2 linked regions of the Caballeronia sp. LZ062 genome follow. The main gene of each other region encodes a partner of the protein of the gene in region 2 in a complex. Links are inferred from orthologs where the notes say so. Each region holds a gene or a part of one and is shown on either strand. Other genes may lie near its edges.

Region 1 (5,484 bases), 440 kb from region 2 along the record:
GCCATTTCGTCGTCGGTGATCCATTCCGTGCGCACGTCGTGCGAACCGCCGACGAGTTCGCGCAGCTTCGCCTCCACCGTTTCACGCTCGATCGGCTCGACGGTCGCGAGATCGAGCCGCGCGTAGTCGGTCGTGATGCTGCAGCCATCCACCGGATACGGCAGCACCGCGCAGATCAGGTGGCTCGCCGTGTGCAGCCGCATGTGCCGGTACCGCCGCTCCCAGTCGATTTCGGCGCTCACTGTGTCGCCGACCTTCAGCTTCGCGAGCGCGTCTTCCTGGCCGGGCGCGGGCACATGCACGGCATCGTCGGGCGTCGCGCCTTCGAACTTGGCCTTGCGCGTGTCCGCGATGGCGATGACCGTGCCGTCCGCGAGCGTCAGCGTCCCGGCATCGCCCGCCTGACCGCCGCCGAGCGGATAGAACACTGTCTTGTCCAGATGGATGCCCGCCTCGTCGATGGCGGTGACGGTCGCCTCGCAGCGCCTTTGATAAGCGTCCTCGCGAAAGAGTGCGCGTGTGCTCATGACTTCGTGTCCTCGAATGCGTCGGTTGATCGCAGATGATGCCGCAAACGGGCGCGGCCTCGCCCGGTACACAACGGGGCGAATCAGCCGGGACGGTTGCGCATCCAGTCGGCGGTATCGAAGAAGGATGTAAGCAGACGCTCGCGCAGCGGCTCGGCAAGGCCGATGTCCTGCATCGCCCACGCCATGCAGCGCAGCCATTGATCGCGCTCGCTCGACGCGATGGCGAACGGCAAATGCCGCGCCCGCAGCCGCGGATGCCCGAAGCGGCTGATGTAGTGATCCGGCCCGCCCATCCAGCCGCACAGGAACCAGAAGGTCTTGTCGCGCGAATTGTCGAGCGTCGGCGGATGCAGCGCGCGAATGCCCGCGAACTCCGGCTCGAGATCCATCAAATCGTAGAAACGGTCGACGAGCGCGCGCAGGCGCTCTTCGCCGCCGATCAGTTCGAACGCGGTCGGCGCTCGTTGTTGATTCGTCGCTTCGTCTTCGGAAGCCGGTTGATTCACTTCGCTCATTGCTTTGCTTTGACTGAAAACCTATGCGTCCCGCAGCGACTGCAGCGCCGGGCGCGCCAGCACGCGCCGCAGGCTGAGCCAGCCGCCGAGCCCCGCGCACGCAATGCCCGCGACGACGCCCGCCGGCACGAGCCACGGATTGAAATCGATATGGAACTCGAACACGCGCGATGCGAGCACGTAGCCGATGCCCTGCGCGCCGAGCGCGGCCATGAGGCCCGCCAACGCGCCGACCGCGACGAACTCCGCGACCTGCACCGAGCGCACTTGCCGGTGCGATGCGCCGAGCGCGCGCAACAGCGCCGACTCGCGCATGCGCTCGTCGCGCGTGCCGGCGAGCGCCGCGTACAGCACGAGCACGCCCGCCGCGAGCGTGAAGATGAAGAGGAACTGCACCGCGCCGATCACCTGCGCGAGCGTGCGCTGAATCTGCGCGAGAATCGGCGCGGTGTCGATAGCCGTGACGTTCGGGTACGCGGCAATCAGGCCGTCGATCATGCGCTGGTCGTTCGCGGGCAGATGGAAGCTCGTGATGAAGGTCGCAGGCAAGTCCGCGAGCGCCTCGGGCGGCATCAGCACGAAGAAGTTCACCTTGAACGAATTCCAGTCCACCTTGCGCAGACTGGTGACCGGCGCTTCCACCGGCAGGCCCGCCACGTCGAAACGCAGCATGTCGCCCATCTTCACGCGAATCGTCTTCGCAATGCCCTCTTCCATCGACACCTGCGGCTTGCCGCTCGTGCCATACCACGCGCCCTGCGTCACGCGATTGTCGTCGGGCAGCGCGGTCGTGTACGACAGGTTGAACTCGCGGTCCACCAGCCGCTTGGCGTCCGGCTTGTCGTAGCTGTCGGGATTCACCGCTTTCCCGTTGATCGCGATGAGGCGCGCGCGCACCATCGGCGAGAGCACGGCGTCGGGCTGGCCGTGGCCGTGCAGATAAGCGAGCACGCCGTCGCGCTGGTCCGGCTGAATGTCGATCAGGAACTCATTGGGCGCATCCGGCGGCGTAGCGTCGCGCCACCCCTTGATGAGATCGTTGCGCGTCATGCCGATCAGCAAGAGACACATCAGCCCGATGCCGAGCGCGGTGATCTGCAGCGCGCTCCCGCCGCTGCGCCGCTCCAGCGACGCGAGCGCATAGCGCCAGCCGACGCCCGCGCGGCTCCTCTCGCGCCGCACGAAGCGCGCCGCCGCCCACAGCGCCGCGCGCGCGATGACGCCGAAGAGCAGCAGCCCCGCCGCGAACCCGCCGGCGACGATCACGCCGAGCTTCAGCTCGCCCGCCGCGATGACGAGCAGCGCCGCGAACAGCAGTACGCCGACGCCATACGCCGCATACGCGACGCGGCTCGCATCGCCCAGTTCGCGGCGGATCACGTGGACGGGCGGCACGCGCGTGAGCGGCAAAAGCGGCGGCAGCGCGAAGCCGAGCAGCAGCACGAGGCCCATCGCGATACCCTGCAACGCCGGCCAGACGCTCGCCTGCGGCAACTCGACATCGACGAGCGAGCCGAGCGCATGCAGCAGCACCAGATGCCCGATGAACCCGAGCACGATGCCCGCCACGCTGCCGATCACGCCGATCGCCAGAAATTCGTTGACGAAAAGCGCGCGCAGCGTCCGCTGGCTGACGCCGAGGCAGCGCATCGCCGCGCAGCCGTCCAGATGCCGTCGCGCGAAACGGTGCGCGGCCATGGCGATGGCGACGGCCGCGAGCAGTGCCGTCAAGAGCGAAACGAGCGTGAGAAAGTGGCTAGCGCGGTCGATCGTCTGCCGCACTTGCGGCTGGCCGTCCGAGAGCGATTCGAGCGCCACCCCGCGCAGCTTGCCACCGTCGGTCTTGCCGCGCGCGAACTGCGCGAACCGCTCGACCTGCGCATCCAGCCCCGCCACGAGCAGCCGGTACGTGACGCGGCTGCCATAGCCGATCAGCCCGGTTCCCGCAATTTCGTCGGCGCGCATCATGAGACGCGGCGAGAAGTTGACGAACGAGAAGCCGCGATCCATTTCCCGCGTGATGACCGCCGCGACCGTGAAGGTGCGCGTGCCGACCTTTACCGCGCCGCCGACTTTCGTCTTGAGCGCGTCGAGCAGCGCAGGATCGACCCAGACGGTGCCGGGCGCGGGAATGCCTTGCGCGGGCGCGTCAGCGGCATCGGCGCCCGGCGCGATGCGCAGCGCGCCGCGCAACGGATAGCCCGGCGTCACGCCCTTGATTGCCGCGAGCCGCGATAGCGGCGTCTGCCCGCCCGAGCTGACCATGCTCGGAAAGATGGTCGTGCCCGCCGTGTCCAGCCCGAGCGCACGCGCTTCCTGCGCGAACATCGGATCGACGGGGTGATCGGCGCGCACGACGAAATCCGCGGCGATCATCTGACGCGCATCGCGGGCAAGCCCCTGCCGCATGCGATCCGCGAGAAAACCGACGCTCGACAGCGCGGCGACCGCCAGCACGAGCGCAAGCAGCAGCATGGTGAGTTCGCCCGCGCGCCAGTCGCGCGCGGTCATGCGCCACGACTGGCGCACGGTCTGGAGGAAGTCGAGTCGGGCGCTCGGGTGCGTGTGGTGCGGTGCGTGCGACGCTTTCGCCGCCGGTTTGTCGTTGGCCGCCGTGCTCAATCGTGCTTGCTCCGCAGGCGGCTGATGGGGTTATGCGTGCCCGGCAGCATGTGCTTGGCCATGCGCGAGACGCCGCCATGCACGCCGCGCACGAGACGCGGCAGCGCCCAGCCGGCGACCACCAGAAACGCGATCAGCATGACGAGGAACAAGAGCGGCACGAAGAACGCGAGCACGAGTCCGAGCGTCGCGCCGACGTCTTCGGTGGCGGATGCCGCCCAATTCGACACCGGCTCCGGCGAAAGATTGATGAGCGCGCGCGTGCCCGCCTTCGCGAAATGTGACGCCCCGGCGAGCGTACCGCCCGCGAGCGCGGCGATGGTAAGCAGCGTCGGATCGGCGTGGCCGAGCGAGCCTGCCGCCAGCACGGCGCCCGCCGGAATGCGAATCAGCGTATGAATGGCGTCCCACAGGGAATCGAGCGCGGGAATTTTGTCGGCGAGAAATTCGACGACCGCGAGCACCGCCGCGACGCCGATCACCCAAGGCGAGGCGAGCACCGCGAGCGTATCCGGCAGATGAATGACGCCCATGCGCTCGAAAAGGCCGGCGACGAAGACCGTGAGGTACAGGCGCAGCCCGCTCGCCCATGACAAGCCCGCAGCGAGCGAAAGTGACTCCAGCATTGCCGCCTCCTTGTGGCGCCAGCCGCGCTTTTGGCTTAGGCGCTGCTGTACCAGCTGAAACAATTGGCTTGCGACGGTGCTCTAAGCATGACCGGAAGAAGCCGCGACGCGGGCGCTCGTGAGATGAAACCGCCAGCCTTTCCCGCGCGAAAGCTGCAACCGCGCGAGGCGCCCGTCAGACTGACTTCAGACCATTATATCCACGCAAAAAGCGCGCGTTGCAGCGAGCGGCCAAGCGATTGCCGTTCCCGGCGCGCCGCGCTCACGCGACGCGCCTTTCAGTGGCCCGACGTGAGCTTGAGCCCGATCAGCCCCGCGACGATGAGCACAGCGCTCACGATGCGCGCCGCCGACACCGCCTCGCCCATGAACACGATCCCGAACACGAACGCGCCGACCGCCCCGATGCCCGTCCACACCGCATACGCGGTGCCGAGCGGCAACTGGCGCATGGCGAGCGCGAGCAGCACGAAGCTGCCGACGGCCGTGACGAGCGTGAAGACGGACGGCCCGAGCTTCGTGAAACCTTCGGACGTCTTGAGCCCCGCTGCCCACGCGACTTCCAGCAGGCCGGCGATGAAAAGAAGAATCCAGGACATTGGGTGACTCCCATGGAAATGGGGCCGTCCCCGAATGAGTCGATGCGCGTGCCGGCCGTCCGGCACGCGATTAGCTGATGAGCGAAGCCGAAATTGTAGCAAACGGGTTCATGCGCCGCGTGTCCCGCGCCAGCAAGCCGTGTCTTGAGGAACGATCGCCGCCTTCGCGTGCCCCCGCGCATCGTTCGACGCAAACGTTGCAAGAATCGACCAAGGAGCGTTCATGCATATCGATCCGGTGCTGCTCTCGCGCTTTCAGTTCGCGTGGGTGATTGCGTTCCATATCTTGCTGCCGGCTTTCACCGTCGGGCTCGCCTGTTTCATCGCCACGCTGGAAGTCAACTGGTGGATCACCAAGCGCGACGTCTACCGGCGTTTGTCGGCGTTCTGGCTCAAGATTTTCGCGGTGTCGTTCGGCATGGGCGTGGTGTCGGGCATCGTGATGCCGTTTCAGTTCGGCACCAACTGGAGCCGCTACGCCGACCGCACCGCGAATGTCGTCGGCCCCTTGATGGGTTATGAAGTGCTCACCGCGTTCTTCCTGGAGTCGGCGTTTCTCGGCGTGCTGCTGTTCGGCCGCAAGCTCGTGCCG
Region 2 (8,211 bases):
GGCCGCCGCGCAGTATCTGCTCGATGCCCTCTCCCGCGATCCCGATGCACGCGCGCTGCCCGTGTGGATCGCGGCCGGTCCCGGCAACAACGGCGGCGATGCACTGATGGTCGCCGAGCATCTGCATCGAGCAGGCGTGGCCGTGCGGGTCTGCATGCCGATAGCGGTCAAGCCCGACGACGCGCGCTGGGCGCTCGACGCGGCGCAAGCGGCCGGCGTGCCGATAGACAGCGAGCCGCCCGCCTCCTTCGACGGTTTCGGCTGGCTCGTCGACGGCATGTTCGGCATCGGACTCACGCGTCCGCTCGATGGCGTCTTCGCCGCGCTCGCCGGGCGCATGTCGCGACGCGCGCAGCAGTCCGGCCGCGTGCTCGCGCTGGATGTGCCGAGCGGCCTCGACAGCGATACCGGCGCGCCCGTCGGCGGCGGCGAGGCGCTGCGCGCGAATGCGACGATTACCTTCATCGGCGCAAAGCCGGGCCTCATCACCGCGCTCGGCCGCGATCTGTGCGGCACGCTGCACGTCGCGACGCTCGATCTGGAGCCGCCCGCCGCGCCCTCGGTCGTGCTCAACGCGACATCGCTTTTCCGGGCGAGCCTGCCGCCGCGCGACTTCGCCACCAACAAGGGCACGTTCGGCACGCTGGCCGTCGTGGGCGGCGACACGGGCATGTGCGGCGCGCCGATCCTCGCGGCGCGCATGGCGCTCTATGCGGGCGCGGGCAAGGTCCACGTCGCGTTTCTGGGCGAAGGCGGCCCGCCCTACGACCCGCCGCATCCCGAACTGATGCTGCATCACGTCGACGGCTTCGCGCTCGACAAGACGGACGCGCTGTCCATCGGCTGCGGCATGGGGAAGACGGATCGCGCGAAACGCGTGCTCGCCGATGTGCTCAAGCTCGACATGCCGAAACTGCTCGATGCCGACGCGCTCAATCTGATCGCGACGGATGACGCGCTGGCGGGCGAAGTCGCGGCGCGCGGCCGCGCGGGCGACCCGTGCGTGCTGACGCCGCACCCGCTGGAGGCCGCGCGGCTTCTGCAATCCGACGCGAAAGCCGTGCAGGCGGACCGCATCTCCGCGGCGCGCCAGCTTTCGGCGCGCTACGCGGCTGTCGTCGTGCTGAAAGGATCGGGCACGGTGATCGCGTCGCCGGATGGCCGCGTCGCCGTGAATCCGACCGGCAACGCCGGACTCGCCACGGGCGGCACCGGCGACGTGCTCGGCGGCCTGATCGGCGCGTTGCTCGCGCAAAAGCTGCCGCAGTACGAAGCGGCGCTCGCGGGCGTCTATCTCCACGGACTCGCTGCGCAGACGCTGACCGGTCGCGGCATCGGACCGGCCGGCCTCACGGCGGGCGAACTCGCGCCCGAGGTGCGCGGTCTCATTAACCGCCTGTTTTATCCGCCGAACGGCTAATGCCGCCGCGCTTGTGACGGGTTGCAAGCATCCCTTCACGCATCGTCGCTATACTCCCTTTGATTCGTTGCTTCGATTCGGGCATCCGCGGCGGCACGCACCGCGTTCACGAACCTTCGATGGTCGCAGTACGCAGCCTCGGCAAACCGTATCCGCACGGACGTTTCCAACTGTCACTCTGGACTATCAGACCGCTATGACGCTCAAATCGCACCCTGCCTGGTCGGCGCTCCAATCGCACTACGATGCCATCTCCGGCGAGCGCCTGCGCGACTGGTTCGCGCCGCAAAACGACACGGCGCCGACGCGCGCCGAGCGCCTGACCTTCGAAGGCGGCGGCCTCACGATCGATTTCTCGAAGAACCGCATCACCGACGCCACGCTGGAACTGCTCGTCCAGCTCGCCGAAGAATCCGGCGTCACGAAGCGCCGCGACGCGATGTTCGCCGGCGAAACCGTCAACGTCACCGAAGGCCGCGCCGCGCTGCACACGGCGCTGCGCGCGCAGTCGCCCGATGCGCCGTTCCACGAACAGGTGCAAAAAGAGAAGGCGAAGATGGCTGCGTTCGCCGACAAGGTCCGCGACGGTTCGTGGACCGGCTATACCGGCAAGCGCATTCGCCATGTGGTGAACATCGGCATCGGCGGCTCGGATCTCGGGCCGAAGATGGTCGTGCATGCGCTGCATCATCTAGCGTCGAAGGAACTGGATACGCACTTCGTCTCCAACGTCGACGGCGCCGATCTTTACAGCGTGCTGCAACAGATCGACGCGGAAGAGACGCTCGCCATCGTCGTCTCGAAGACTTTCACCACGCTCGAAACCATGACCAACGCGCACTCCATGCGCGACTGGTTCCTGAGCCAGGGCTGCCCGGAAGACCAGCTGTCGAAGCACTTCGTCGGCGTGTCGGCGAACACGGCCGAGGTCGTGAAGTTCGGCATCGCGAAGGAGAACGTCTTCGAGATGTGGGACTGGGTCGGCGGGCGCTATTCGCTGTGGTCGGCGGTCGGGCTCTCGATCATGCTGTCGGTCGGGCCGCAGAACTTCGAGGCGCTGCTGCAAGGCGCCGACGCGATGGATCAGCACTTCCGCACCGCGCCGCTCGCGCAGAACCTGCCGGTGCTGATGGGCATGATCGGCATCTGGTATCGCAACTTCTTCGGCTCGCAAAGCGATCTCGTCGCGCCTTATTCGCAGGCGCTGCACTATCTGCCGTCGTATCTCCAGCAACTGGAGATGGAAAGCAACGGCAAGTCCGCGACGCTCGACGGCGGCATGGTCGACTACCCGACCGCCGCCGTGATCTGGGGCGAGCCGGGCACGAGCGGCCAGCACGCGTTCTTCCAGATGCTGCATCAAGGACCGACCATCATCCCGATCGACTTCATCGCGCTGCTGACGCCTGAGCACCCGCTCGTCGATCATCACGCAAAGCTGCTCGCCAACTGCTTCGCGCAGAGCGAGGCGCTGATGCTCGGCCGCACGCTCGAAGAGGCGAAGAAGGTGGCGGGTCCGGGCAAGGAAGAACTCGCGACGCACTTGAGTTTCCCCGGCAACCGGCCGACCACGACCATCCTGCTCGACGCGCTCACGCCGCAGTCGCTCGGCGCGCTGATCGCGCTTTACGAGCACAAGGTGCTGGTGCAGGGAACGGTGTGGGACATCAATTCGTTCGACCAGTGGGGCGTCGAATTGGGCAAGATTCTGGGCAAGGTCGTCGAGGCGGATATCACGGCAGCGAGCGCGGATCCGGCCAAGCACGATTCGTCGACGTCCGCGTTGATCGAGCGCGCGCGCAAGGCGCTGAAGCGCTGAATGCCGTTTGTGCTGACGCCCGCATCTTCGCCGATGCGGGCGTTTTCGCGTCTAGACGGCGAGGCCGTTGACGAGCCGCCCCGCTTCGATCGTGACCGTCGCGTCGCAGCGTTGCGCAAGTTCGGTGTCGTGCGTGACGAGCACGAGGGTCGCACCGTTGCGCTCGTTCATCTCGAACATCAGGTCGATGATCGCGTAGCCGGTCGCGGCGTCGAGGCTGCCCGTGGGTTCATCGGCGAAAAGAATCGCGGGATGCGTGGCGAAGGCGCGTGCGAGCGCGACGCGCTGTTGTTCGCCGCCGGAAAGCAGCTTCGGGTAATGCCCGGTGCGCTGCGAAAGTCCGACCTGGTCGAGCAGCGAGCGCGCACGCTGTGCAATCTGATCGTGCGGCATCTCGGCGCGCAACTCGAGCGGCAGCATGACATTCTCCAGCGCGGTCAGGTGCGGCATCAACTGGAACGACTGGAACACGAAGCCGACCGCGCCGCTTCTGAGCGCCGCGCGCTCGTCTTCGTTCAGTGCCGATAGCTCCTTGCCGAGCAGGCGAACCGAGCCGTCGCTCGCGCTGTCCAATCCCGCGAGCAAGCCGAGCAACGTCGACTTGCCCGACCCGGATGCCCCGACGATCGCCACGCTGCTGCCCTTCGCGATCGACAAGTCGATGTTGTCCAGAATCGTCAGCTCGCCCGTGGCGTCCTTCACCCGTTTGCTCAATCCCCGAACTTCGATGACCGGCTCGATATTGTTTTGCATGGACACCTTGAATAAGAACTGGAGCGCGCGTGATTTCGTGAAGGCTGCAATCGCGAGCGTGATGCTGACGGCGGCTGCTTTGTCGAATGCGCAAGCAGCCGATGCGCAAGCCAAGCCAGCCATCGTCGTGCTGGGCGACAGTCTCTCGGCGGAATACGGCCTGCCGCGCGATACCGGCTGGGTCAATCTGCTGCGCGAGCGGCTGGCGAAAGAGCGTCTCGATTATAGCGTCGCCAATTCGAGCATCAGCGGCGACACCACGAGCGGCGGACGCGCGCGGCTCACCACCGTGCTCGCGCGCATCAAGCCGGCAGTCGTTATCGTGGAACTCGGCGCCAACGATGCGCTGCGTGGCGTGCCGCTCACGACCACTGAAGCCAACCTTCGCGCCATCGTGGATGCATCGCAGGCCGCCCATGCGAAAGTGCTGCTCATCGGCATGTATGTGCCGCCGAACTACGGCCCGGACTATTCGCAAAAGTTCCACGCCGTGTATGAGCGCATCGCGAAGGACAAGAATGCAGCGCTCGTCCCGTTCCTGCTCGCGGGCATCGAAAACAAGCCGTCCATGTTCCAGGCCGACCAGATTCATCCGACGGTGCAGGCCCAGCCATTGCTTCTAGACAACGTCTGGCCGACGTTGAAACCCTTGCTGGGCGCGGGCGCGTCTCGGTAGCCGCGACGCAGCCGCCACAGCACTTCAAAACGCGAAACGCGGCCAGGATTCAGGTGTCTCAGACTCTCGCGTCACTCTTATAACCCGCTCGACATCGAGCGACTCTACAAGGAGGTCACGTGAAATACTTCCCCTTGCTCGCATTGACCGTTGCGATCTCTGCCTGTGCCGCACAGCCGCCTGCCGGCGTGCAGCAAGTCGGCACGAGCCAAAAGGCGCCGAAGGCAGTCGCACAATGCATCTCTCAGCAGTGGGCGACGAAGTCGCAGCAGCAGGTGATTTCGCAGGACACGCTGGCGAACGATCAGGCCGTCGACGTGTTCGTGCCGGGCCAGCAGCCGCCTAACGGCGCCGCGGCCGTGGTGCGTCCGTCGTGGTCCGGTCCGGGTACGTGGGTCGGCTTCCGCGCCTCGGGCGCAGCGGGCAGCGACGCAACCGGCGATATTCAGGGCTGCCTGTAATTGCGCTTCGGTTCCGCGATGTACCGAGACATCGCACTGAACTGATTTCGCGATACTGCAAAAACAAAGCCCCCGCGCCTTTCGGACGCGGGGGCTTTTTCGTTATCAGGCTGCTGTGCTTACTCGTTCGCCGAAGGCGCAGGCGCCGTACTGAGTTTCACCTTCGAGCGCGCCTTGAGCGAGTCGATATAGGCTTCCATCTCTGCCTGCGCATAGACTTGCGCCACTTGCTGCTGCGCGCCTGCGAGGCGATCCGCTGCGACCGGCGCGGACTTCTCGACTCCGTTCACGCGATAGATCGCGTAACCGTCCGCGCCGAGGTCGACGCCGACATACGCCGGCAGTTTGGATGCGTCCGCCTTGAAAATCGCGGCGAGCGCGGCAGGCGGCAAGCCTTGGGCTTCGTTGCGCGAGACCGTGACCGCCGAGGTGAAGCCGTCCGCCGATTTCGACTTCTGCAATTCGGCCAGCTTTGCCTCGCCTTCCTTGTGAGCGAGCGCCGCGGCTTGCTCCGCGACGACCTTCGTGCGCACGGCATCCTTGACGGCGTCGAACGCGGGTACGGTGGGCGCCTTGTAGTCCGTCACGCGGGCCGCGATCAGCGTGTTGTTGCCGACGTCGATAGCCTGCGTGTTGTAGTGCTGCTTCACCGAATCCGGTGCGAACACGGCCGCGAGGAGCTTTGCGTTGTTGAGCGGATTGTCCGGCGGCAACTGCGGGTTCGGCTTCGGTCCAACCGTGGCGGTCTGAATGGTCAGCTTGTACTTGTCGGCGGCGGGCTGCAGCGACTTCTCTTTCTCGTAGACGAGATCCGTGAAGCCCTGCGCGCTGTCCGTGAAGCCCTTCGTGCCTTGCTGCGCGGCATAGTCCTTCGCGACGGCGTCTTTCACTTCGTCGAAGGTCTTGGTGGCAGCCGGCTTTACATCCGTCGCCTGAATGATGTGATAGCCGAAGTCCGATTCCACGATGTTGCTCACTTCGCCCTTCTTCAGGCTGAACGCGGCGTCGTCGAATGCCTTGCCGCCTGCAATCTGGCCGGGCGCGAAGTAGCCCAGATCGCCGCCCTTTTCGGCCGAGCCCTGGTCATCCGAGTTCTTCTTGGCGATATCCGCGAATTGGTCCGGATGCGCCTTGACTTGCGCGAGCAGGCCTTCGGCCTTCTGCTTGGCTTTGGCCTTGTCGGCGGCGCTGGCGTCCTTCGGCGCGTTGATCAGAATGTGGCTCGCGCGCACTTCGCCCTGCGTCCGGTAACGCTGGATGTTGTCGTCGTAGAACTTCTTGAGATCGGCGTCGCTCGGCTTCGACGCCGCCGCGAGCGTAGCCGGCGACAGAACGAGATACTGGATCGTCGCCGTCTCGGGCGTCGCGAAAGCGTTGCGATGCGCGTCGTAGTAAGCATGCAGTTGCGCATCCGTCGGCTGCACTTTCGCGGTGTAGTCCACGGTGCGTAGCGACAGTCCCTGTACGGAGCGGCGCTGCTCCGCCAATTCAGTCAGGCTTTGCGCGAGCGATTTCGACGTGAACGCGCTCTGCTGGATGCTCGAAGGTATCTGGTCGTTCGCGATGGTGTAACGCATACGCTCGTCGTATTGCGCGGGCGTCATGCCCTGCATCGCGAGAAGCTGTTTGTAACGGTCGAGGTCGATGGTGCCGTCCGGCTTGCGCAGCGACGCGATGCCGGGATCCGACAGCAGCGCACGGCGCACGGCGTCGTCGGAAGCCGTGAGGTGCAGGCGCTGCGTCTCGTCGGCCATCACGCGTTGCTGCACGAGGCTGTTGACCATCGCGCTGCGCGTCTCGGGCGAATCGAACATTTTGGGATCGAACTGCGCGCCGAGCATGGCGCGGGCGCGGTCGACCTGCTGCCTGAAGGCGCTTTCGTATTCGGCACGCGTGATCTTGTGGCCATTCACGCTGGCGACGTAGGCGCTTTCGTCGAAGAAGTTGCTGAAGCCCTGAATCCCGACGATACCCAGTCCGGGCACGATGATCAGGATCAGCAGAGCCATCATCAGGCGCTGGTGGTTGCGGAAGAAGTCGAGCATGCGTTGCGCTGCGAGGTTAGACAAAACGCTCGATATTACAACAGCGGGAGAGGAAAAGGCGAAAGCCGGCGGCGTTTTGCGCTTTTTGATGCGGCGATCTTCCGGTTATCCGACGCGCGATGTTTTATCGTCGCCCGAATTGTTGCACGACTTGCAACTTCACAAACCGTTAGGATACTTAACGAAAGCCGCCAAAATGCAAAATCCCGTAAGCGACAATGCTTACGGGATTCTTAGTCGTTCTTGGCGGAGCGGACGGGACTCGAACCCGCGACCCCCGGCGTGACAGGCCGGTATTCTAACCAACTGAACTACCGCTCCAAGATGCTGCTTTGTGCATACTGCTATGCCGCTGGAAGTGGTGGGTGCTGAGAGGCTCGAACTCCCGACCTACGCCTTGTAAGGGCGCCGCTCTACCAACTGAGCTAAGCACCCGGATTTCTGTCCGTTCGGAGCAGAAGGACCAGTGAAAAGCACCGTTCCCAGCGAGTCCGCTAGTTTAGCGCATCCTTCAGGGCTTTGCCAGCGCGGAACTTGGGAATTTTTGCCGCTTCGATGGTGATGGCTGCACCCGTGCGTGGATCGCGGCCCGTGCGCGCGGCGCGCTCACCTACCGCAAACGTCCCGAAGCCGACGAGCGTCAGCGAATCGCCCTTCTCGAGCGTCGCGCGCACGCCGCCGATGACCGCCTCTAGCGCACGTACCGCTGCGGCCTTCGAAATATCGGCTTCATGCGCGATGTGGTCGATCAGTTCCGTCTTGTTCATTGTGTTCCCGAATCCCTATTGGCACGTTGTAATCGATTTTCATATTCGCCGTCGTGACGAACCGCATCGCCTGGCTGCGATGCGCGGCCAGCAAACGCAGCCGAAACTGCCGTGTCAACGAGGGTTGCGCCCGATGCGACGCGCTTTCGAAACGCTTTAGAAGCGACAGTCGAAAAAAAACCCGCGGACGATGCCGCGGGTTCTCGTTGATGCCTTCAACGCGTCAGTGCTTCACGACGTCGCCCGTAGCGGGCTGGTCTTTCTGCGCTT

What was found. The genes of interacting proteins can lie anywhere in the genome.
Region 1: the proteins of P9239_RS11500 (region 2) and P9239_RS09405 are in contact, whole or in part, in a cryo-EM structure (PDB 9GE8), measured with the Escherichia coli proteins. The link is inferred for Caballeronia sp. LZ062 from one-to-one orthologs.

Annotation. Positions count from the first base shown.
Region 1 is NZ_JARTWB010000002.1:717,122-722,605, reverse strand. Bases 867-4,067 are described here. They hold P9239_RS09405 (ABC transporter permease), read right to left. Parts: upstream 3,668-4,067; coding sequence 1,067-3,667; downstream 867-1,066. Other genes in these bases: P9239_RS09400 (DUF4126 domain-containing protein), read right to left, coding at 3,664-4,067; P9239_RS09410 (group II truncated hemoglobin), read right to left, coding at 867-1,045. In the rest of the region: P9239_RS09415 (alanyl-tRNA editing protein), read right to left, coding at 1-527; more of P9239_RS09410, read right to left, coding at 611-866; more of P9239_RS09400, read right to left, coding at 4,068-4,293; quaternary ammonium compound efflux SMR transporter SugE, read right to left, coding at 4,572-4,892; P9239_RS09390 (cytochrome ubiquinol oxidase subunit I), read left to right, coding at 5,116-5,484.
Region 2 is NZ_JARTWB010000002.1:1,160,281-1,168,491, forward strand. The notes cover bases 2,199-5,138. They hold P9239_RS11500 (ABC transporter ATP-binding protein), read right to left. Parts: upstream 4,107-5,138; coding sequence 3,291-4,106; downstream 2,199-3,290. Other genes in these bases: pgi (glucose-6-phosphate isomerase), read left to right, coding at 2,199-3,239; P9239_RS11505 (arylesterase), read left to right, coding at 3,991-4,668; P9239_RS11510 (hypothetical protein), read left to right, coding at 4,788-5,129. Also shown: P9239_RS11490 (NAD(P)H-hydrate dehydratase), read left to right, coding at 1-1,420; more of pgi, read left to right, coding at 1,617-2,198; P9239_RS11515 (SurA N-terminal domain-containing protein), read right to left, coding at 5,249-7,174; P9239_RS11530 (HU family DNA-binding protein), read right to left, coding at 7,669-7,941; lon (endopeptidase La), read right to left, coding at 8,165-8,211.